Regions from separate parts of the Streptomyces sp. NPDC051563 genome, predicted to be linked through region 2. Evidence: riboswitches for the same ligand, from Rfam matches in the RefSeq annotation. Region 2 holds a riboswitch; each other region holds the start of a gene.
The links. Region 2 has a riboswitch for thiamine pyrophosphate ahead of ACIA8F_RS18505 (thiamine ABC transporter substrate binding subunit). Riboswitches for the same ligand answer to the same signal wherever they lie in the genome.
Positions count from the first base shown of each region.

Region 1: another riboswitch for thiamine pyrophosphate. It lies ahead of thiO (glycine oxidase ThiO); the one in region 2 lies ahead of ACIA8F_RS18505 (thiamine ABC transporter substrate binding subunit).
Region 3: another riboswitch for thiamine pyrophosphate. It lies ahead of thiC (phosphomethylpyrimidine synthase ThiC); the one in region 2 lies ahead of ACIA8F_RS18505 (thiamine ABC transporter substrate binding subunit).

Region 1 covers NZ_JBITDL010000030.1:850-8,135, forward strand. Annotated here, with positions in the region: gene ACIA8F_RS29990 (NAD(P)/FAD-dependent oxidoreductase) at 233-1,477, opposite strand; TPP riboswitch at 1,608-1,720, shown strand; gene thiO (glycine oxidase ThiO) at 1,718-2,941, shown strand; gene thiS (sulfur carrier protein ThiS) at 2,938-3,138, shown strand; gene ACIA8F_RS30005 (thiazole synthase) at 3,143-3,937, shown strand; gene pknB (Stk1 family PASTA domain-containing Ser/Thr kinase) at 4,049-6,031, shown strand; gene ACIA8F_RS30015 (deoxyribonuclease IV) at 6,041-6,916, shown strand; gene ACIA8F_RS30020 (DUF4396 domain-containing protein) at 7,005-7,286, shown strand, end outside.
Region 2 covers NZ_JBITDL010000014.1:122,180-129,465, forward strand. Annotated here, with positions in the region: gene tsf (translation elongation factor Ts) at 1-67, shown strand, start outside; gene pyrH (UMP kinase) at 230-1,009, shown strand; gene frr (ribosome recycling factor) at 1,061-1,618, shown strand; gene ACIA8F_RS18495 (phosphatidate cytidylyltransferase) at 1,618-2,700, shown strand; gene rlmN (23S rRNA (adenine(2503)-C(2))-methyltransferase RlmN) at 2,794-3,906, shown strand; TPP riboswitch at 3,968-4,076, shown strand; gene ACIA8F_RS18505 (thiamine ABC transporter substrate binding subunit) at 4,161-5,276, shown strand; gene ACIA8F_RS18510 (ABC transporter permease) at 5,336-6,952, shown strand; gene ACIA8F_RS18515 (ABC transporter ATP-binding protein) at 6,952-7,286, shown strand, end outside.
Region 3 covers NZ_JBITDL010000001.1:219,403-226,688, forward strand. Annotated here, with positions in the region: gene ACIA8F_RS01060 (IclR family transcriptional regulator) at 1-560, shown strand, start outside; gene ACIA8F_RS01065 (SsgA family sporulation/cell division regulator) at 658-1,107, shown strand; gene ACIA8F_RS01070 (YibE/F family protein) at 1,288-2,703, opposite strand; TPP riboswitch at 2,776-2,920, shown strand; gene thiC (phosphomethylpyrimidine synthase ThiC) at 2,915-4,702, shown strand; gene ACIA8F_RS01080 (glycosyltransferase) at 4,773-5,885, opposite strand; gene ACIA8F_RS01085 (hypothetical protein) at 6,963-7,286, shown strand, end outside.

The DNA.
Region 1 (7,286 bases), on a different contig from region 2:
CGAAGGGCGGTTAGGGGACTTCCCAGGGCCGGGACCGGGCGGGTGTCGGCGCAGCCCGGGGGCGCTCAGGGCAAGGGCCCCGGGCTCGAGGCCGGCCCGGGCGGGAGCCGGTGCAGCCGGGCCGGGCAGCGCCCAGGGCAAGGCCCCCGGGCTCGGGGCCGGGCGGGCACGGGGTGTTCGGGCTCGGGGCCCAGGTGCTGCCCGGGGGCGTCGCCGGGACGGCTTCGCCGGGTCAGTGGGGGGCCGACTTCAGGGCGACCCCCGGGTCCGCGACCTTCGCCGGGTCCACCGGGACGCCCGACTCGATGAGGCGCCGCCCCTGGGCGAGGTCGCGCGGGCGCCCCACCGCGAGGACCGCGACGAGCCGCCCCTCCCGCAGCCAGCACACCGACCAGGTGTCCTCCGCCGGGGAGCCGCGCCACACCAGCGCATCCGCGGAGCCGTGGTGCCCCGCGTACTGCACGAAGCGGCCGAACTGCTCCGACCAGAAGTACGGCACCGGGTCGTAGACCTGCTCGCCGGAGCCCCCGGCCACGATGTCCGCCGCGACCACCCGCGGCCCCTGGAGCGCGTTGTCCCAGTGGTGCACCAGCAGCCGGGACCCGTAGCGCCCCGAGGGGAACGAGGCGCAGTCCCCCACCGCGTACACCCCGCGCACCGAGGTGCGCAGCCGCTCGTCGGCGATCACCGCCCCGTCCGCCCCGGGCTCCACTCCCGACCCCGCCAGCCATCCGGTGGCCGGCCGGGCGCCGATGCCCACCACCACCGCCCCGGCGGGCAGCGCCCGCCCGTCGGCGAGCAGGACCCGGCCCGGTTCCACGGAGGCCACCCGCGCGCCGGTCAGCAGCTCGGCGCCCGCCTGGGCGTACCACCGCCCCATCGGCTCGGCGACCTCCGCGGGCAGCGCGCCCGCCAGCACCCGGTCGGCCGCCTCGACGACGGTCACCGCGCAGCCCGCCCCGCGCGCGGCGGTGGCGAACTCCGCCCCGATCCAGCCGGCCCCGACCACGACCACCGGCGAGCCGGCCTCCAGTACGGGCCGCAGCCGGGCCGCGTCGTCCAGGGTGCGCAGCAGGTGCACCCCGGGGACGCCCTCCGCGCCGGGCAGGGTCAGCGGGAGGGCGCCGGTCGCCAGCACGAGGACCTCGTACGGGACCGGGCCCGCCTCGGTGTCCACCTCCCGGTCGGCGGGGCGCAGCCCGGTGACCTCGACGCCCAGCCGGAGCCCGATGCCGAGCTCCTCGAAGTCGACGTCGAAGGCCGAGTCCTCCGCCTTGCCGAGGAGCACCGCCTTGGACAGCGGGGGCCGGTCGTAGGGCTGGTGGGGTTCGGCCCCCAGCAGGGTGACGGGGCCGGTCCAGCCCTGTTCCCGCAGGGCAACCGCGGTCTGGACCCCGGCCATTCCGGCGCCGACGATCACGACTCCGCGCGGAGGGGTGCCGGCCTGTTGCGTCTGCTGTTGCGTCTGCTCGCTCACGCGGCTCAGCCTAATCAACTGACGGTCCGCCAGGAATAGCGGGCGGAAACCTCCCGCGGGCCGGGCCGGGCCGGCCCCGGCACCGGGGAGGCAGCCTTACCGGCCGTCGGCCTCGGCGTTACTCTGGCACCGAACCTATCGCGGGAGTCCGGGCGCACCGGGCTGAGAGGGAGGCTGGCCGGCCTCCGACCGTACGAACCTGATCCGGGTCATGCCGGCGAAGGGAGGGGCTGGACGCCCATGCATTCATCCAGGAACGGCCGGAGTCCCGGCCACGACGTCCTCGTCATCGGGGGCGGCATCATCGGGCTGGTCACCGCCTGGCGGGCGGCTCGCCGCGGGCTGCGCACCGCGCTGGCCGATCCGGACCCCGGCGGCGGCGCCGCCCAGGTCGCGGCCGGCATGCTGGCCGCCGTCACCGAGCTGCACTACGGCGAGGAGACCCTGCTCGGGCTCAACCTCGCCTCCGCCGCCCGCTACCCCGCGTTCGCCGCCGAGCTCGCCGAAGCCAGCGGCGGCATGGACATCGGCTACCGCGCCTGCGGCACCCTCGCCGTCGCCCTCGACGCCGACGACCGGCTGCACCTGCGCGAGCTGCACGCCCTCCAGCGCCGCTGCGGCCTGGAGTCCGAGTGGCTGACCGGCCGCGAGTGCCGCCGCCTGGAGCCGATGCTGGCTCCGGGCGTACGCGGCGGCCTGCGCGTGGACGGCGACCACCAGGTCGACCCCCGCCGCCTCGCCGCCGCCCTGCTGGCCGCCTGCGAACGGGCCGGCGTCACCCTGCACCGCGCCGCCGCGGCCCGGCTGCTGACCACCGCCGACCGGGCCTGCGGCGCGGTCCTCGACGACTCGGATGCCACGGAGCTGCGCGCCGACCAGGTGGTGCTGGCCGCGGGTTCGCTCAGCGGCCGGCTGGACGGCGTACCGCCCGAGGCCGTGGCCCCCGTACGGCCGGTGAAGGGGCAGGTGCTGCGCCTCGCGGTGCCGCCGTCCTACGCGCCGTTCCTGTCACGGACCGTACGGGCCGTGGTGCGCGGCAGCCACGTCTACCTGGTCCCCCGCGAGAACGGCGAACTCGTCGTCGGCGCCACCAGCGAGGAACTCGGCTGGGACACCACCGTCACCGCGGGCGGGGTCTACGAACTCCTGCGCGACGCCCACGAACTGGTGCCGGGGATCACCGAACTCCCCCTGGTGGAGACCCGCGCGGGGCTGCGTCCCGGTTCCCCGGACAACGCCCCCCTCCTCGGCCCGACCGAACTCCCCGGCCTGCACCTGGCCACCGGGCACTACCGCAACGGCGTCCTGCTGACCCCGCTGACCGGGGACGTGATGGCGGACCTCCTGACCACCGGCGAACTGCCGGAGATCGCCCGCCCCTTCACCCCACGCCGTTTCACCCTCACGTCCACCCCCGCATCCCCCCTCACATCCCCCCTCACGCGACAGGAGTCGTTCGCATGACCATTTCCGTCAACGGCGAGCCGCGCGAGATCGCGGACGGGACCATGCTCGCCACCGTGGTCGCCACCCTCACCGAAGCCACCAAGGGGGTCGCGGCCGCCCTCAACGAAACCGTCGTGCCGCGCGGCCAATGGCCCTACACCTCCGTGGCCGACGGCGACCGCGTCGAGGTCCTCACCGCGGTCCAGGGAGGCTGACCCCATGGCAGACGACGCCTTCACCCTCGCCGGCCGGACCTTCTCCTCCCGCCTGATCATGGGCACGGGCGGAGCCCCGAGCCTGGACATCCTGGAACGGGCGCTGGTCGCGTCCGGCACCGAACTCACCACGGTCGCGATGCGGCGCCTCGACCCGACGGTCCAGGGCTCGGTCCTGTCCGTCCTGAACCGCCTCGGCATCTCCGTACTCCCCAACACCGCGGGCTGCTTCACCGCCGGCGAGGCCGTACTGACGGCCCGGCTGGCCCGCGAGGCCCTCGGCACGGACTGGATCAAACTGGAGGTCGTCGCCGACGAACGCACCCTCCTCCCGGACGGGGTCGAGCTGCTCGACGCGGCGGAGACCCTGGTCGACGACGGCTTCACCGTCCTCCCCTACACGAACGACGACCCGGTCCTCGCCCGCAAACTGGAGGACGTGGGCTGCGCGGCGATCATGCCGCTCGGCTCCCCCATCGGCTCCGGCATGGGCATCCGCAACCCGCACAACTTCGAGCTGATCACCGAGCGGGCCGGGGTCCCGGTCATCCTGGACGCGGGAGCCGGAACGGCCTCGGACGTGGCCCTGGCCATGGAACTCGGCTGCGCGGCGGTCATGCTCGCCTCCGCGGTGACCCGCGCGCAGCTCCCCGTCCTGATGGCCGCGGCCATGCGCGACGCGGTCTCGGCGGGCCGCCTGGCCCACCGCGCGGGCCGCATCCCCCAACGCCGCTTCGCGGAACCCTCCTCCCCGACAGAAGGCCGAGCCACCCTGGACCCGGAACGCCCGGCGTTCTGAGGGGGCTGTACGGGTTCACGCCCGCGCGGGGCCCTCGCCCCACGTCACAGCTGCGCTGCAACCGTTCGGTGCCCGGGGCGGGGGGCTCGGGGGCCCTCGTAGAATCGGCGGGTGGATACGACCCTGGATGACCCGCTCGTCGGGCAGACGCTCGATGGCCGCTACCGCGTGGACGCCCGTATCGCGGCCGGCGGCATGGCCACGGTCTACCGGGCCGTCGACACCCGTCTGGACCGGATCCTCGCCCTCAAGGTGATGCACCCGGCCCTCGCCGCCGACCCCGGCTTCGTCGACCGGTTCATCCGCGAGGCGAAGTCCGTGGCCCGGCTGGCCCACCCCAACGTCGTGGCCGTCTTCGACCAGGGCACGCACGGGCCGTACACGTACCTCGCCATGGAGTACGTGTCCGGCTGCACGCTGCGCGACGTGCTGCGCGAGCGCGGTGCGCTCCAGCCCCGGGCGGCCCTCGACATCCTGGAACCGGTGCTCGCCGCCCTCGGCGCCGCGCACCGTGCCGGTTTCGTGCACCGGGACATGAAGCCCGAGAACGTGCTGATCGGCGACGACGGCCGGGTGAAGGTGGCCGACTTCGGGCTGGTGCGGTCCGTGGACTCCGTGACCAACACCACCGGGTCAGTCCTCGGCACCGTCTCCTACCTCGCTCCCGAGCAGATCGAGAACGGCGTCACCGACACCCGGGTGGACGTCTACGCCTGCGGGGTCGTGTTCTACGAGATGCTCACCGGATCCAAGCCGCACACCGGGTCCAACCCCGCCCAGGTGATCTACCAGCACCTCAACGAGGACGTTCCGCCGCCGTCGGCCGCCGTCCCGGGGCTGCCCGTCGCGCTCGACGAGCTCGTCGCCCAGGCGACCGCCCGCCATCCCGATCTGCGGCCCTACGACGCGGCCGCCCTCCTCGGGCTGGCCATAGAAGCCCGCGTGCAGCTCAGCGACTCCGAGCTGGACGCCGTGCCTCCGCAGGCCCGGGCCGGGGAGCGGACCGCGGCCGAGGACCGCACCAGCGTGATCCCCCGCCCGGTGACCACCCGGGCCGCACACGCCTCGCACGCGCCCCACGCCTCGCATGCCTCGCACGCCGTCCGCGTCTCACACGCCTCGCACGCCGAGCCCGTGTCCCACACCTCCCGGCTCGCGTCCCCGCCGCTGCCCCCGGCGGCGGCGCCGGCCGCCTCCCGGATCCGGCGCCCCGGCCGCCCGCTGCTCCTCGCGCTCGCCGTCCTGCTCTTCCTCGGCCTCGGTACCGGGGTCTGGTACATCAGCTCGGGCCAGTTCACCAAGGTCCCGAACCTGCTCGGCAAGACCGAGGCGGAGGCCAAGTCCCAGCTGTCGGCGGCCGGGCTCGGGGTGAAGCGGGTCGACCGGAGGTTCAGCGCGGCCTTCGACAAGGGGACCGTGATGAACACCGACCCGGCCGGCGGCAGGCGCATCCGCGGCAACGGCGCGGTGACGCTCACCATCTCGCGCGGTCCGGAGGTCGTGGTCGTCCCGGACCTCAAGGGCAAGCCGCTGGAGGCCGCGAAGGGCGAGCTGACCTCGGCCGGCCTGACGCCGGGGGCCGTCACGCAGGCGTTCAGCCAGGACGTCGCGCAGGGCTCGGTGATCAGCACCGACCCGGCGGGCGGCCAGAAGCGGTCGCTCGACACCCTCGTCGCGATGGTCGTCAGCAAGGGCCGCCCGGTGGCGGTCCCGCGCGTGACGGGGACTCCTGTGGACCAGGCCCGTTCCACCCTGGAGGGCCTCGGCCTGAAGGTGGAGATGGCTCCGGAGCAGGTCGATTCGCCCTCCCCCGCCGGTACGGTCGCCAACCAGTCGATCGGCGCCGGCAGCCAGGCCGCCGCGGGTGACACCGTGACCCTCACCGTGTCCAAGGGCCCCCGTCAGATCCCCGTCCCGGACGTCACCGGGCAGGAGGCCGACGCGGCCCGCGCGACCCTGGAGGGACTGGGCTTCAAGGTCAAGGTCGACAAGCCCTTCCTCTCCTTCAGCAACACCGTCGACTCCCAGTCGGTCCCCGCGGGCCAGAACGCCGCCGAGGGCAGCACCATCACCATCAGGACCAAGGGGCTGTAACAGCACGCCATGAAGAACAATTCAACGGGCCGCAATCCAGTCGGCGGGCACGTGCCCGTCGCGGGCGGGCTCGCCTCGGTCGGGCTGGCGTACGCCCGCGAGATGGGCGCCGAGGCCGTCCAGGTCTTCGTGGCCAATCCGCGCGGCTGGGCCACCCCGGTCGGCAATCCGGCGCAGGACGAGCTGTTCCGCGAAGGCTGTGCGGCCGGGGGCATCCCGGCGTACGTCCACGCGCCGTACCTGATCAACTTCGGCTCGCACACCGAGGCCACCGTCGAGAAGTCCGTGGAATCGCTGCGGCACTCACTGCGCCGGGCCCGGGCGATCGGCGCGCTCGGGGTGGTCGTGCACACCGGCTCGGCGACCGGGGGCCGGCCGCGCGAGGCGGCGTACGCGCAGGTCAGGGAGCACATGCTGCCGCTGCTGGACGAGCTGACGCATGACGACGACCCCTTCCTGCTGCTGGAGTCCACGGCCGGGCAGGGTTCCTCGCTGTGCTCGACCGCGGAGGAGTTCGGCCCGTACTTCGACGCCCTCGACCGGCATCCGATGCTCGGGGTCTGCCTCGACACCTGCCACATCTTCGCGGCGGGCCACGATCTGGCGGAGCCGGGCGGGACGAAGCTGACGCTGGACCTGCTGGTGGACACGGTGGGCGAGGGCCGGCTGAAGCTGGTGCACGCCAACGACTCCAAGGAGGGTGTCGGCGCCCACAAGGACCGGCACGCGCAGATCGGTCAGGGCCACATCGGCCGGGAGGCCTTCGCCGAGCTGTTCACGCACCCGGCGATGGAGGGCGTACCGCTGATCATCGAGACGCCGGGCGGCAAGGAAGGGCACGCGGCGGACGTGGCGCTGCTGAAGGAGCTGCGCGCGCTCGGCTGACCCGTTGAGGAATACCCCAGGGGGGTATACGGTTCTGTCCTATCGACCGACAGAGCCGCTATCCGGCGTTCCTCGCCAGGGGGTTGTCATGGAGCACGCGCACGAGCAGCACCCACACCACCACGGCGCCGCCGGCGGAAAGGTCACCTGGGCCGCCGCCGCGCAGGCCACGCTCCACTGCCTCACCGGATGCGCCATCGGCGAGGTGCTCGGCATGGTCATCGGTACGGCGCTCGGCTGGGGGAACGCCCCGACGATGGTCCTCGCGATCGCCCTGGCCTTCTTCTTCGGCTACGCGCTCACCCTGCGCGGGGTCCGCGCCGCCGGCCTGGACGTCCATACGGCCATCCGGGTGGCTTTGGCGGCGGAC
Region 2 (7,286 bases):
CCAGAAGGTTCTGGACGAGGCCGGTGTCACCCTGGTGCGCTTCTCGCGCATCAAGGTCGGCATCTGAGTCCGTCCGTACGCGACGGACACCGGACCCCGGTAGGGTCTGAAGCAGTCGCCCGCGTTCGCGCAGGGCGACCGCAGATCTGACGAGGAGGCCATTGCCGTAGAGGGAACCGCGAGGACCCACCGGCAATGGCCTTCTTCGTATGTGCACGAGGAGATCTCCATGAATCAGGGCGTGGACACCCACACCGCTTCCGACAACAAGAGCGACCAGGACAAGAAGGGCCGCCGCTTCATGCTGAAGCTGTCGGGCGAGGCCTTCTCCGGTGGCGGAGGACTGGGCGTCGACCCCGACGTGGTCCACGCCATCGCCCGCGAGGTCGCCGCGGTGGTCCGCGACGGCGCGGAGATCGCGATCGTGATCGGCGGTGGCAACTTCTTCCGCGGCGCCGAACTCCAGCAGCGCGGCATGGACCGGGCCCGGTCCGACTACATGGGCATGCTCGGCACCGTCATGAACTGCCTCGCCCTCCAGGACTTCCTGGAGAAGGAAGGCATCGACTCCCGCGTCCAGACCGCCATCACCATGGGCCAGGTCGCCGAGCCCTACATCCCGCTCCGCGCGGTCCGCCACCTGGAGAAGGGCCGCGTCGTCATCTTCGGCGCCGGCATGGGCATGCCCTACTTCTCCACCGACACCACGGCCGCCCAGCGCGCCCTGGAGATCGACGCGGAAGCCCTGCTCATGGGCAAGAACGGCGTCGACGGGGTCTACGACTCCGACCCGAAGAAGAACCCGGACGCGGTGAAGTTCGACGCGCTGGAGTACAGCGAGGTGCTGTCGCGCGACCTGAAGGTCGCCGATGCCACCGCCATCACGCTGTGCCGCGACAACAAGCTGCCGATCCTGGTCTTCGAGCTGCTCGCCGAGGGCAATATCGCGCGAGCCGTCAAGGGTGAGAAGATCGGCACGCTCGTGAGCGACCAGGGCACCCGGGCCTGAGCAGGCCCCCGTCCGCCTGAACCATCCATTTCTGACATGCAGGAGCACGTGGTGACCGAAGAGATCCTCCTCGAGGCCGAGGAGAAGATGGAAAAGGCCGTCGTCGTCGCCAAGGAAGACTTCGCCGCGATTCGCACCGGTCGTGCGCACCCGGCGATGTTCAACAAGATCGTGGCGGAGTACTACGGCGCCATCACGCCCATCAACCAGCTCGCCTCCTTCTCGGTCCCCGAGCCGCGCATGGCGATCGTGACCCCGTTCGACAAGAGCGCCCTGCGCAACATCGAGACGGCCATCCGCGACTCCGACCTGGGCGTCAACCCCAGCAACGACGGCAGCATCATCCGGGTGACCTTCCCCGAGCTGACGCAGGACCGCCGCAAGGAGTACATCAAGGTCGCGCGCACCAAGGCCGAGGACTCCAAGGTCTCGATCCGCGCCATCCGCCGCAAGGCGAAGGACGCCCTCGACAAGCTCGTCAAGGACAAGGAAGCCGGCGAGGACGAGGTGCGCCGCGCCGAGAAGGAGCTCGACGACACCACCGCGAAGTACGTCGCGCAGGTGGACGAGCTGCTCAAGCACAAGGAAGCCGAGCTCCTCGAAGTCTGATGAACGACACTTCCTGGCAGCCGGAGCCGGTTCCGGCGGGTCCCGCCTACGATGCGCTGGTGGGCCCGCACACTCGGCCCATGCCCATCGTGCCCGATGCCGCCGGCCGTGACTTCGACGACCGGGAAGCACGCGATCGGGGGGCCGCCGCTGACGGCGGCCCCCTCTTCCGCGCCGATACGCCGCCGCAGGAGCCCATGCCCAGCCCCCCGCCGCCGACCCCGCCTTCGCCGGCACCGCAGGACGCCTCCCCGCCGCCTCAGAAGAAGCGGGCCGGGCGGGACCTGCGTGCCGCCATAGGGGTCGGAGTGGGCCTCGGCGCGGTGATCTTCGCCTCGCTGTTCATCGTCAAGGCGGTATTCGTCGGCGTCGTCGTCGTGGCGGTCGTCGTCGGCCTCTGGGAGCTCACCTCCCGGCTCCAGGAGAAGAAGGGCATCAAGGCCCCGCTGGTCCCGCTCGCGATCGGCGGGGCGGCGATGGTCATCGCCGGGTACGTCCGCGGGGCCGAGGGCGCCTGGGTGGCGATGGCGCTCACCGCCCTCGCGGTCCTGGTCTGGCGGATGACCGAACCGCCCGAGGACTACCTCAAGGACGTCACCGCCGGTGTCTTCGCGGCGTTCTACGTGCCCTTCCTGGCCACGTTCGTCGCGATGCTGCTCACCGCCGACGACGGGCCCCAGCGGGTCGTCACCTTCCTGGTCCTGACCGTGGTCAGCGACACCGGGGCCTACGCGGTGGGCTGGCGCTTCGGCAAGACCAAGCTCGCGCCGCGCATCAGCCCCGGAAAGACCCGCGAGGGGCTCTTCGGAGCGGTGGCCTTCGCGATGGGGGCCGGCGCGCTGTGCATGGAGTTCCTGATCGACGGGGGCGTCTGGTGGCAGGGCCTGGTGCTCGGCCTCGCCGTCGCCGTCAGCGCCACGCTCGGCGACCTCGGGGAATCCATGATCAAGCGGGATCTCGGGATCAAGGACATGGGCACCCTGCTGCCGGGCCACGGCGGCATCATGGACCGGCTGGACTCCCTGCTTCCGACGGCCCCGGTGGTGTGGCTGCTGCTGGCCCTGTTCGTCGGCACCGGCTGACCTGCGAAAAGGCGCCCGTACAGGCGGGGCGGTTACTCTTGGAAGGCGCGCTGCTTCTGCGGCGCGCCTTTCGTCTTACAAGGAGTACCTGCCATGGCCCGCCCTGTCCCGGGAGAGCTCACTTTCGTCGCCCCTCGCGGAGCGAAGAAGCCGCCCCGGCACCTCGCCGACCTCACCCCCGAGGAGCGCCGGGAGGCGGTCGCCGCGATCGGCGAGAAGCCCTTCCGGGCCAAGCAGCTCTCCCAGCACTACTTCGCCCGGTACGCGCACGACCCGGCCGAGTGGACCGACATCCCCGCCGCCTCGCGCGAGAAGCTCCAGCAGGAGCTGCTGCCGGACCTGATGAACGTCCTGCGGCACATCTCGTGCGATGACGACACCACCCGCAAGACCCTGTGGAAGCTGCACGACGGCACGCTCGTCGAGTCCGTGCTGATGCGCTACCCGGACCGGGTCACCATGTGCATCTCCTCGCAGGCCGGCTGCGGCATGAACTGCCCGTTCTGCGCCACCGGCCAGGCCGGCCTCGACCGCAACCTGTCGACGGCGGAGATCGTCCACCAGATCGTCGACGGCATGCGCGCCCTGCGCGACGGCGAGGTCCCCGGCGGGCCCGCCCGGCTGTCGAACATCGTCTTCATGGGCATGGGCGAGCCGCTCGCGAACTACAACCGCGTCGTCGGCGCCATCCGCCGCCTCACCGACCCGGAGCCCGACGGCCTGGGCCTGTCCCAGCGCGGGATCACCGTCTCCACCGTGGGCCTGGTCCCGGCGATGCTCCGCTTCGCCGACGAGGGCTTCAAGTGCCGCCTCGCCGTCTCCCTGCACGCCCCGGACGACGAGCTCCGCGACACCCTGGTCCCGGTGAACACCCGCTGGAACGTCCGCGAGGTGCTCGGTGCGGCGTGGGAGTACGCGGAGAAGTCCGGCCGCCGGATCTCCATCGAGTACGCCCTGATCCGCGACATCAACGACCAGGCCTGGCGCGGTGACCTGCTCGGCAAGCTGCTCAAGGGCAAGCGCGTGCACGTCAATCTGATCCCGCTGAACCCGACGCCCGGCTCGAAGTGGACCGCCTCGCGGCCCGAGGACGAGAAGGCGTTCGTGGACGCCATCGCCCGCCACGGCGTGCCGGTGACCGTCCGCGACACCCGCGGGCAGGAGATCGACGGCGCGTGCGGCCAGCTCGCCGCCTCGGAGCGATGATTTTCGCCAGTTGAGGTTTGCTTTCGGCCGCGGGGTACTCTGTGGCCGAACAACCAATTTCATATTCCGACAGGGGAGCGCCACAGCGCTGAGAGTGCGGTATCCGTCACCGCAGACCCTCTGAACCTCGCCCCGGTCATTCGGGGTAGGAAGTTCGGTCACCACTCAAGCTGTTGCGCCCTGCCCGGCGACCGCTCCACAGAGCGCCGGGCAGGGCCGCGTCTTCTCCTGGACATCCCAGGAGGAATGCACCAATGAGCACCACCAAGAAGCTGGCGGGCATCGCGCTCGCGGCCGCGCTCGGCGTCACCACGCTCAGCGCCTGCGGCGGCGGCGACGCCAAGGACAAGTCCGCCGGGGCGAGCGACGCCCCGGCGTCCAAGTCCGGTACCGGCAAGACGATCACCCTCGTCTCGCACGACTCCTTCAACGTGACCGACACGGTCCTCAAGGAGTTCGAGCAGCAGAGCGGCTACACCGTCAAGGTCCTGAAGTCGGGCGACGCCGGCGCGGCCCTGAACCAGGAGATCCTCACCAAGGGCTCGCCGCGCGGCGACGTCTTCTTCGGCGTGGACAACACGCTCCTCTCCCGTGCCCTCGACAACGGCATCTTCACGCCGTACGAGGCCAAGGGGCTCGCCGACGTGAAGCCCGAGTTCGTGCTCGACAAGGAGCACCGGGTCACCCCCGTGGACTCCGGCGACATCTGCGTGAACTACGACAAGGCCTACTTCGCCGACAAGAAGCTCGCCCCGCCGCAGACGCTGGACGACCTGATCAAGCCGGAGTACAAGAACCTCCTGGTCACCGAGAACGCCGCGACCTCCTCGCCCGGCCTGGGCTTCCTCCTCGCCTCCGTCGGCAAGTACGGGGACGCGGGCTGGAAGGACTACTGGAGCAAGCTCAAGGCCAACGGCGTCGAGGTCGTCGACGGCTGGGAGCAGGCCTACAACGAGCGCTTCTCCGGCTCCGCGGGCGGCAAGAAGGCCAAGGGCGACCGCCCGCTGGTCGTCTCCTACGCCTCCAGCCCGCCGGTCGAGGTCCTGTACGGCGAGCCGCAGCCGGCCGAGGCCCCCACGGGCGTCTCGACGGGCACCTGCTTCCGCCAGACCGAGTTCGCCGGTCTGCTCAAGGGCGCGAAGAACGAGGAGGGCGGCAAGGCGCTCCTGGACTTCCTGATCTCCAAGAAGTTCCAGGAGGACATGCCGCTCCAGATGTTCGTGAACCCGGTGACCAAGGACGCGGTCCTCCCGGAGCTGTTCACCAAGCACGGCGTGGTCATCGAGAAGCCCGAGACGGTCGCCCCGGAGGCCATCGCCAAGAACCGCGACCAGTGGGTCAAGGCTTGGTCCGCCCTCGTCGTGAAGTAGGACGGGTGAGCGGCGTTCCGAAGGAGAGCGGGCGGGCCACGGCCGTCAGGCTCGGTCTGATGGCCGTGCCGCTCGTCTTCTTCGGGCTGTTCTTCGCGTACCCCGTCGCCGCGATCGTCGGACGCGGGCTCAAGACGGACGCCGGCTGGCAGTTCGGCCGGATCGGCGAGGTGCTGGCCCGGCCCGACATCGTCGACGTGCTCTGGTTCACCACCTGGCAGGCGCTCGCGTCCACGGCGCTCACGCTCCTGATCGCACTCCCCGGCGCGTACGTCTTCGCGCGCTTCGAGTTCCCCGGCAAACAGCTGCTGCGGGCACTCGTCACGGTGCCGTTCGTCCTGCCGACCGTCGTGGTCGGCACCGCGTTCCTGGCGCTCGTGGGGCGGAACGGTCTGCTGGACGAGGTGTGGGGGATCCGCCTCGACACGACCGTGTGGGCGATCCTGCTCGCGCACGTCTTCTTCAACTACGCCGTGGTCATCCGCACGGTCGGCGGGCTGTGGGCGCAGCTGGACCCGCGCCAGGAGGAGGCCGCCCGGGTGCTGGGCGCCGGGCGGTTCGCCGCCTGGCGCCGGGTGACGCTGCCCGCGCTGGTCCCGGCCGTCGCGGCCGCCTCGCTCATGGTGTTCCTCTTCACGTTCTCCTCCTTCGGCGTCGTGCAGATCCTGGGCGGGCCCGCGTACTCCACCCTGGAGGTGGAGGTCTACCGGCAGACCGCGCAGCTCCTGGACCTGCCGACGGCCGCCGTGCTGACGATGGTGCAGTTCGCGGCCATCGCCGCGATCCTCGGGGTGCACGCCTGGACCGTGCGCAAACGGGAGACCGCGCTGCGGCTCGTGGACCCGGGGCGGACCACGCACCGGCCGCGCGGCCGGGCGCAGCGCACCCTGCTCGGCGGGGTGCTGCTGACGGTGGCCCTGCTGATCGTGGCGCCGCTCGCGGTGCTGGTCGAGCGGTCGCTCGACGCCCCCGGCGGGTACGGCTTCGGCTTCTACCGGGCGCTCCAGGAGGTGGGCGCGGGCGGCGGAACCTTCCTCGTGCCGCCGCTGGAGGCGATCTGGAACTCCCTGCAGTACGCGCTCGCCGCCACCGCCATCGCGCTGCTCGTCGGCGGGCTCGCGGCGGCCGCCCTGACCCGGCGCGCCGGCCGTTTCGTACGGGGCTTCGACGCGCTGCTGATGCTCCCGCTGGGGGTGTCGGCCGTCACCGTCGGCTTTGGTTTCCTCATCACCCTGGACGAGCCGCCGCTGGACCTGCGGACCTCGTGGATCCTGGTGCCGCTGGCGCAGGCGCTGGTGGGCGTGCCCTTCGTCGTACGGACCATGCTGCCGGTCCTGCGCGCGGTGGACGGACGGCTCCGCGAGGCCGCCGCCGTGCTCGGCGCCTCCCCGCTGCGGGCCTGGCGGGAGGTGGACCTGCCGATGGTGCGCCGCGCCCTGCTGATCGCGGCGGGCTTCGCCTTCGCCGTGTCCCTCGGCGAGTTCGGGGCCACCGTCTTCATCGCGCGGCCCGACCATCCGACGCTGCCCGTCGCCGTGGCGCGGCTGCTGGGGCGGGCCGGGGAGATGAACTACGGCCAGGCGATGGCCCTGAGCACGATCCTGATGCTGACGTGCGCGGTGTCCCTGCTCCTGCTGGAGCGGCTGCGACCCGACAAGACCTCCGGAGAGTTCTGATGACCCTGCTTCAGCTGGAAGGGGTGTCGGTCCGCTTCGGTGAGCGTGCGGGCGCGGCCGCCCTGGACGGTGTGGACCTGGCGGTCGCCGAGCACGAGATCGTGTGCGTGCTCGGGCCCAGCGGGAGCGGCAAGTCCACGCTGCTCCGGGTGGTGGCCGGGCTCCAGCCCGTCGACGCCGGGAGGGTGCTGCTGGGCGGCGCCGACCAGGCCGCAGTGCCCGTACACCGGCGGGGAGTGGGCCTGATGTTCCAGGACCACCAGCTGTTCCCGCACCGGGACGTGGGCGGGAACGTCGCGTTCGGGCTGCGGATGCGGGGTGCCCCGAAGCAGGC
Region 3 (7,286 bases), on a different contig from region 2:
TGGGGGACGCCGCGGGCCGACTGGCCGGTGGCGGACTTCAGCAGAAACGTCGCAGCATGATCCTCGACTCCCTCGCGCACTTCCGCGACGCGGTCGGGGCCCCCGTCTACTTCGCCGTCTACCGCGAGGGTGAAATCGAGGTCGTGGGTGTCTCGGACACTCCGGCCCACCCGGCCTGCGAGGAGTGGGCCGATTTCCGCGAGACCGGCCACGCGCACGCGATCGGGCAGTGCCTGCTCGGCCAGCTCGACGAGAAGACGCGCAGGGACTACTACGACCGTCATCCGGTCGAGGCCATCACCTCCTACACCGTGCGGGATCTACGGGCTCTGGAGCAGCGCATCGCCTCCATGGAGCGGATGCAGCCGGTGACGGAGAGGCAGGAATACTCCCTGGGCACGGTGTGCGCGGCCATCCCCATCACGGCCGGCGACACCGCCGCGACGATGGCGATTTCTCTCCCCCTGCACCATGAAGACCGATTGCTGTATGCGGTCGATCGGCTACGGAGTGAAGTAGGCGCGCTGTTGAGCACCCTCTCGTTCTCTATCAGTATCTGAAAACTCACTCCTTGTGATCTGCAAGCGCTTACACCACTCTTGTCAAGAGGGCCTTGGGGGATCATTCCTGGCCACTTCCACTACAGCGGGGTAGGCAATGCGCGAGTCGGTACAGGCAGAGGTCATGATGAGTTTCCTCGTTTCCGAGGAGCTCTCGTTCCGGATTCCGGTGGAACTCCGGTACGACGCTCGTGACCCCTACGCAGTCCGCCTGACCTTCCACCTTCCCGGAGATGCGCCCGTGACCTGGGCGTTCGGCCGGGAGCTTCTTCTGGACGGCATCAACAAGCCGTGCGGTGACGGCGATGTGCACATCGCCCCGACCGAGCCGGAGGAACTGTCCGATGTCCACATCAGGCTGCAAGTAGGCGCGGACCGGGCTCTCTTCCGCGCGAGCGCGGCGCCACTCGTGGCGTTCCTCGACCGCACCGACCGGATCGTTCCGCTCGGCCAGGAGCGCAACCTCGGGGACTTCGAGGAGAACCTCGACGAGGCGCTCGACAAGATCCTGGCGGAGTCGCAGCAGAACGAGCAGAACGCGGGCTGACGCCGGCCCGGCCGGAGACCCGACGGCACGACCTGCATGACGGCACCATCCGCACCACCCGCACCACCGAAGCTACGCACCGCGGCTCAGCGTGCCGACGCGCTGAGCGCTCCACCCTGCCGTTCCTCACGACCGGCCGAGTGCGCGAACTGACCCGTCGCGCCCGCCGGTCCGCACGTTTCAGCGCTTGCGCCGCCGACCCCGGCCGCCGCGGAGCGGCCCCGAGGCCGCTGTGGCCGCCGGGGATTGCGTGCGGTCCGCGGACACCACCAGCGCGGCCAGGGCCGTCGTCACGGGGACCGAGGCGACCAGGCCGATCGAGCCCACGAGGGTCCGCACGATCTCCTCCGCGACCAGCTCGCTGTTGGCCACCGACCCCATGCTGCTGTTCGCGATGGAGAACAGCAGGAGCAGCGGCAACGCCGCGCCCGCGTAGGCCAGTACCAGCGTGTTCACCACCGAGGCGATGTGGTCGCGCCCGATCCGGATGCCCGCCCGGTACAGCCCGCGCGGTCCCATCGACGGGTCGGCCTGGTGGAGTTCCCACACCGCCGAGGTCTGCGTGACGGTCACGTCGTCGAGGACGCCGAGCGATCCGATGATGACACCCGCAAGCAGCAAACCGCTCATGTCGATGTTCGGGTAGAGCCCGTGGATCAGCCCGGTGTTGTCGTCCGTGTTGCCGCTCAGGAACGCCCAGTCGATGAACAGCGAGCCCAGCAGGCCGATCAGGAGCAGCGAGATGATCGTGCCGAGCACCGCCACCGAGGTGCGTGCCGTCAGCCCGTGGCACATGTAGAGCGCGATCAGCATGATCGCGCTGGCTCCGACCACGGCCACGACCAGCGGATTCGACCCCTGCAGGATCGCCGGGAGGATAAAGAGGGTCAGCACGGCGAAGCTGACGACGAGGGCGATGAGCGCGAACAGCCCGCGCATCCGCCCGACGATGACGACGGAGAGGGCGAAGATGCCGGCGAGCAGGGCCATCGGCAGCTTGCGGTTCACGTCGATCACGGAGTACTGGAGGTCCCGGGGCGCGTCCGGCGCGTAGGCGACCACCACGTCCTGGCCGTCCGTCAACTGCCTTGGGGCGCCCGGCTGGACGATCTCGACGAACTCGCGGCCCTTGTCGGGACCGCTGCCCACCCTGACCGTGGCCTTCTTGCACTCGCCGTTCTGCGCGGCGATGGCCTCGCGCCCCTCGGGGGTGGAGGCGTCACCGGTCGGCGGGACCTGTGCGGCGTTCACGGATTTGCAGTCGACGTGCTGGAGCGCGACGACCGTGCCCTGCTGGGTCTGCCGGTCGAAGCCGACGCCGGTGCGCTCGTGGCCCGGCGCACCGCCCGGCCAGAGCACGACCATGCCGATCACGACGGCGGCGGCGAAGGGGATCAGTACGGCCGCGATCACCTTGCGCAGGTGCTTCGAGACGGGGGCCGCCGGGCCATGGCTGTGCGCATGGCCGTGGGAGTGGCCGGAAGGGGCGGCGGGCGAATGGCCGGGGTCCGCGTGCGCGTGGCCTGCGTGGCCGGCATGACCTGCGTGGCCGGCGGGATCCGTGGGTTCGGTGGGGGGCTGCGGCGAGGACGTCACTGGCTGATCATCGCAACAGATGAGGGGGCCCACTGTTCAGCACGCCACACATGACGCTAGCGTGGGGGCTACTTTGCACAACGCGGGAGCTCGGAGCACCGGGCTGAGAGGGCGCTGATCACCGTTCGCATTCGAAGATGCGTACGGGAGGAGGCTGCGTCGACCGCCGAACCTGTTACCGGGTAATGCCGGCGTAGGGAGATTAGGTCTCATGACCATTCAGGACGCACGCACGCCTGCCGTCAGCCAGGACGCCGACGGCCAGAACGAGCGCCAGCCCGGCTGGCACAAGGGATATGTGGCGGGCTCCCGCCCCGACATCCGGGTGCCGGTTCGCCAGGTCCACCTCACCAACGGCAAGGACGTGACGCTCTACGACACGTCCGGGCCGTACACCGACCCGCAGATCGAGACCGACGTGCGCCGCGGCCTGCCGCCGCTGCGCGAGAACTGGATCATCAGCCGCGGCGACACCGAGGAGTACGCGGGCCGCCCCGTGCGCCCCGAGGACGACGGCATCAAGCACACCTCGCCGCGCGGTGGCCTCAAGAACCTCGACGCGGTCTTCCCGGGCCGTCCCCGCCAGCCCCGCCGAGGCCGTGGCGGCGCCGCGGTCACGCAGCTCGCGTACGCCCGCCGCGGCGAGATCACCCCGGAGATGGAGTACGTCGCGATCCGCGAGAACGTCTCCCCCGAGGTCGTCCGCGAGGAGATCGCCGCAGGTCGCGCGGTCATGCCGGTCAACGTGAACCACCCCGAGATCGAGCCGATGATCATCGGCAAGCGGTTCCTGGTGAAGGTCAACGCCAACATCGGCAACTCCGCGGTCACTTCCTCGATCGAGGAGGAGGTGGACAAGATGACCTGGGCGACCAAGTGGGGCGCCGATACGGTCATGGACCTCTCGACCGGCCGCAACATCCACACCACCCGCGAGTGGGTGCTGCGCAACTCCCCCGTGCCGATCGGCACCGTGCCGCTGTACCAGGCGCTGGAGAAGGTCGACGGCCGCGCCGAGGACCTGACCTGGGAGATCTACAAGGACACGGTCATCGAGCAAGCCGAGCAGGGCGTCGACTACATGACGGTCCACGCCGGCGTGCTGCTGTCGTACGTGCCCCTGACCGCCCGCCGCAAGACCGGCATCGTCTCGCGCGGCGGCTCGATCATGGCCGCCTGGTGCCTGGCGCACCACAAGGAGAACTTCCTCTACACGAACTTCGAAGAGCTCTGCGAGATCCTCGCGGCGTACGACGTCACGTACTCCCTGGGTGACGGCCTGCGCCCCGGTTCCATCGCGGACGCCAACGACGCGGCGCAGTTCGCGGAGCTGAAGACGCTGGGCGAGCTCAACACGATCGCCAAGCGCCACAACGTGCAGACGATGATCGAGGGCCCCGGGCACGTCCCGATGCACAAGATCAAGGAGAACATCGACCTCCAGCAGGAGATCTGCGAAGAGGCGCCGTTCTACACGCTCGGCCCGCTGACCACCGACGTCGCGCCCGCGTACGACCACATCACCTCGGGCATCGGCGCAGCGATGATCGCCTGGTGGGGCACCGCGATGCTCTGCTACGTCACGCCCAAGGAGCACCTGGGCCTGCCGAACCGCGACGACGTGAAGACCGGTGTCATCACGTACAAGATCGCGGCCCACGCGGCGGACCTGGCCAAGGGCCACCCGGGCGCCCAGGAATGGGACGACGCCCTGTCGGACGCGCGGTTCGAGTTCCGCTGGGAGGACCAGTTCAACCTGGCCCTCGACCCGGACACGGCCCGTGAGTTCCACGACGAGACCCTCCCGGCCGAGCCGGCCAAGACCGCGCACTTCTGCTCCATGTGCGGTCCGAAGTTCTGCTCGATGAAGATCTCCCAGGACATCCGCCGCCAGCACGGCGGCGATCTGGGCGCCGAGGAGATCGAGGCGGGCATGGCGGAGAAGTCCGCCGAGTTCGCGGCCGCGGGCAACCGCGTGTACCTGCCGCTGGCGGACTGACCTCCCGTCCACGGCACGAACGGACGGCCCGCGACACCGAGGGGGGAGTCGCGGGCCGCCGTCGGGTGCGTCAGGCGAAGCTCGGGGAGCCCACGCCGAGCTTGCGCCGCGCGAACTCGAGGTTCGCGAGGACCCGGTCCTGCTGGTCCTCGGGCAGCTTGCCGTCCCGGAGCAGGAGTGCGCAGCAGTCCGCGGACTCCTTGTACTCCCCGGTCCAGTAGGCGGCCACCGCGAGTTCGTCGAGTGCGCGCCAGTCGTGCCAGGCGAACTCGACGAAGAGGATGTCGTCCGGGCGGGGCACCCGTACTGCCTGCCGGGCGAACAGGTAGGCGAGCGGCCAGCGGCTTTCGAGGCGGCAGAGCCGGGCGAGGTCGCCGAGGGCCTCGGCCCGCGAGGGGCGGCTCTCGTGCGCCCGGAGGTAGCGGTCCATCACCTCGGACGGCGGCCTTTCGAGGGTGACCGCGAGCCGTGCGGCGTAGAGCTGCGCGCAGTAGGTCTCCTCGGCCCAGCCGCCCATGGCCACCCGGTGGTCGTAGGCGGCGAGCGCCTTCGCGGGCTCGCCCGCGTCGCGCCAGCTCTGGGCCAGGTAGAAGGCGTACCGGGCGTTGTCGGGCTCCTTCGCGAGGCCTTCGGTGAGGACGTCCGCGTCGCGCAGGTACTTCGCCCGCTGCCCCTCTTCGCGGAAGCGGGCCCCGCCGCCGACGGAGAGGATGTTGAAGCCCTCGATCACGTCGCGGCCGTACTCGGCGCCGCAGTCGATGTACTCGTGGAGCACGCCGACGTACCGCCAGGGCAGCCGGGTGGAGACCAGTGCCGGCCGCCAGTGGACGATCGGGCCGTCGTGCAGCGCGACCTGGTACGCGTCGAGGGTCAGCTCCGGCATGCGGAACCCGGGCCGGATCTGCATTTCGTCGTCGCCGTCGATGAAGAGCAGGTAGTCGGCGCTGGAGCGGGCGAGTTCGATCGCCTCGGTGCGGCTGCCGTCGAAGCCCTTCCACGGCCGCTCGTGGAGCGTGCCGGGCAGGTCGGCGAAGCAGTCCCGGATGACGTCCTGGGTGCCGTCGGTGGAGCCCGTGTCCACGATCACCCAGGTGTCGATCAAGGGGCGCACCGACTCCAGGCACTTCCGGATCGTCGGCGCCTCGTTCTTGACGATCATGTTCAGACAGATGGTCGGCTTCACCGCAGCACCCTCTCGTCGGACGGATCGCGGGCGACGTTAGGGAGTGGGGCCGCCGATGGGTCGGCGGCACGCCGGTGGCGGTACCACCCGATGGGCGGCGACGCATCCGTTCGGAGGCGTCCGGTAGGCCGTTCCGCTAAGCCGTTCTGCTGATAAACCTCCCCGCCCTCTCAAGATCCGGGCGGCGCCGTCCGTAAGCCCCAAGGACGTTCGAACTCGCAGCCGGGCCCCCTGCGTCCGGCTCGCATTCCGTTCCGAAGGAGCGCTGCAGATGAGTCGTGAGCACCAGACCAAGCTCGGCCTTGGTCCCGTCCCCCGCAACCGTGCCTGGATCGCGGGAGGTGCCCTGGCCTCGCTTTCCCTCGTCCTCGTGGGCATGGCCACCCCCGTCGTGGCGCTGGCCAAGCCGATGGTCACGGCGGTGAGAGCCACCGCCCCGTCGGGCGGAGGCGGAGGCGAGGACTGCGAGCGGTACGACGGTCCGCCGCAGGACAGGTACCGGGGCGGTGGCGGGGGCGACGGCAGGGACGATGAGTGGGGGGACGGCGACGGGCGCGACCACTACGACGGGCACGACCACGGCTGTCCGCCGGCAGGCCCGACGGGGTCGACAGGGCCGACGGGGCCGACAGGTCCCACCGGCGCGACGGGGGCAAGCGGCGCGACGGGTGCCACTGGGGCGACGGGGCCTACGGGTGCTGACGGTGCGACGGGCGCGACGGGTGCGACCGGTACTGATGGTGCGACGGGCCCGATGGGTCCGACGGGCCCCACGGGTGCTGACGGTGCGACGGGCGCCACGGGTCCCACGGGTACTGATGGTGCGACGGGGCCACCGGCCCGACGGGGCCTACGGGTGCTGACGGTGCGACGGGCGCCACGGGTGCGACCGGTACTGACGGTCCGACGGGTCCGACGGGTCCGACCGGCCCCACGGGTGCCGACGGTGCGACGGGCGTCACGGGTCCCACCGGTACTGATGGTGCGACCGGTCCGACGGGTCCCACCGGAACCAATGGTGCGACGGGCCCGACTGGCGCGATGGGTGCAACGGGACCGACCGGAGCTACGGGTGCCTTGGGCGCGACCGGTGCCACAGGTCCCACCGGGCCCAGGGGCGCCACGGGGGCCACGGGCGCGACGGGTGCCACGGGTGCGTGTTCCGACATCGACGCCTACACGCCTTCGAACACCGAGGACTTCCAAGCCGTGCTCACCGGCGGGAAGACGTACGCGGGCAAGGCCTCCACCGTGGGCGGGGCCATCGCCTGGCAGGACCTCACCAACACGGTCGCGACCATGACCGATCCCGCGAACCCCAACTACCCGGCCAACGTCTGCGGCGTCGCTATCGAGTCCCGGGGCAATGACGCGTTCGTCAAGGTGGTGACGGCGACCGGG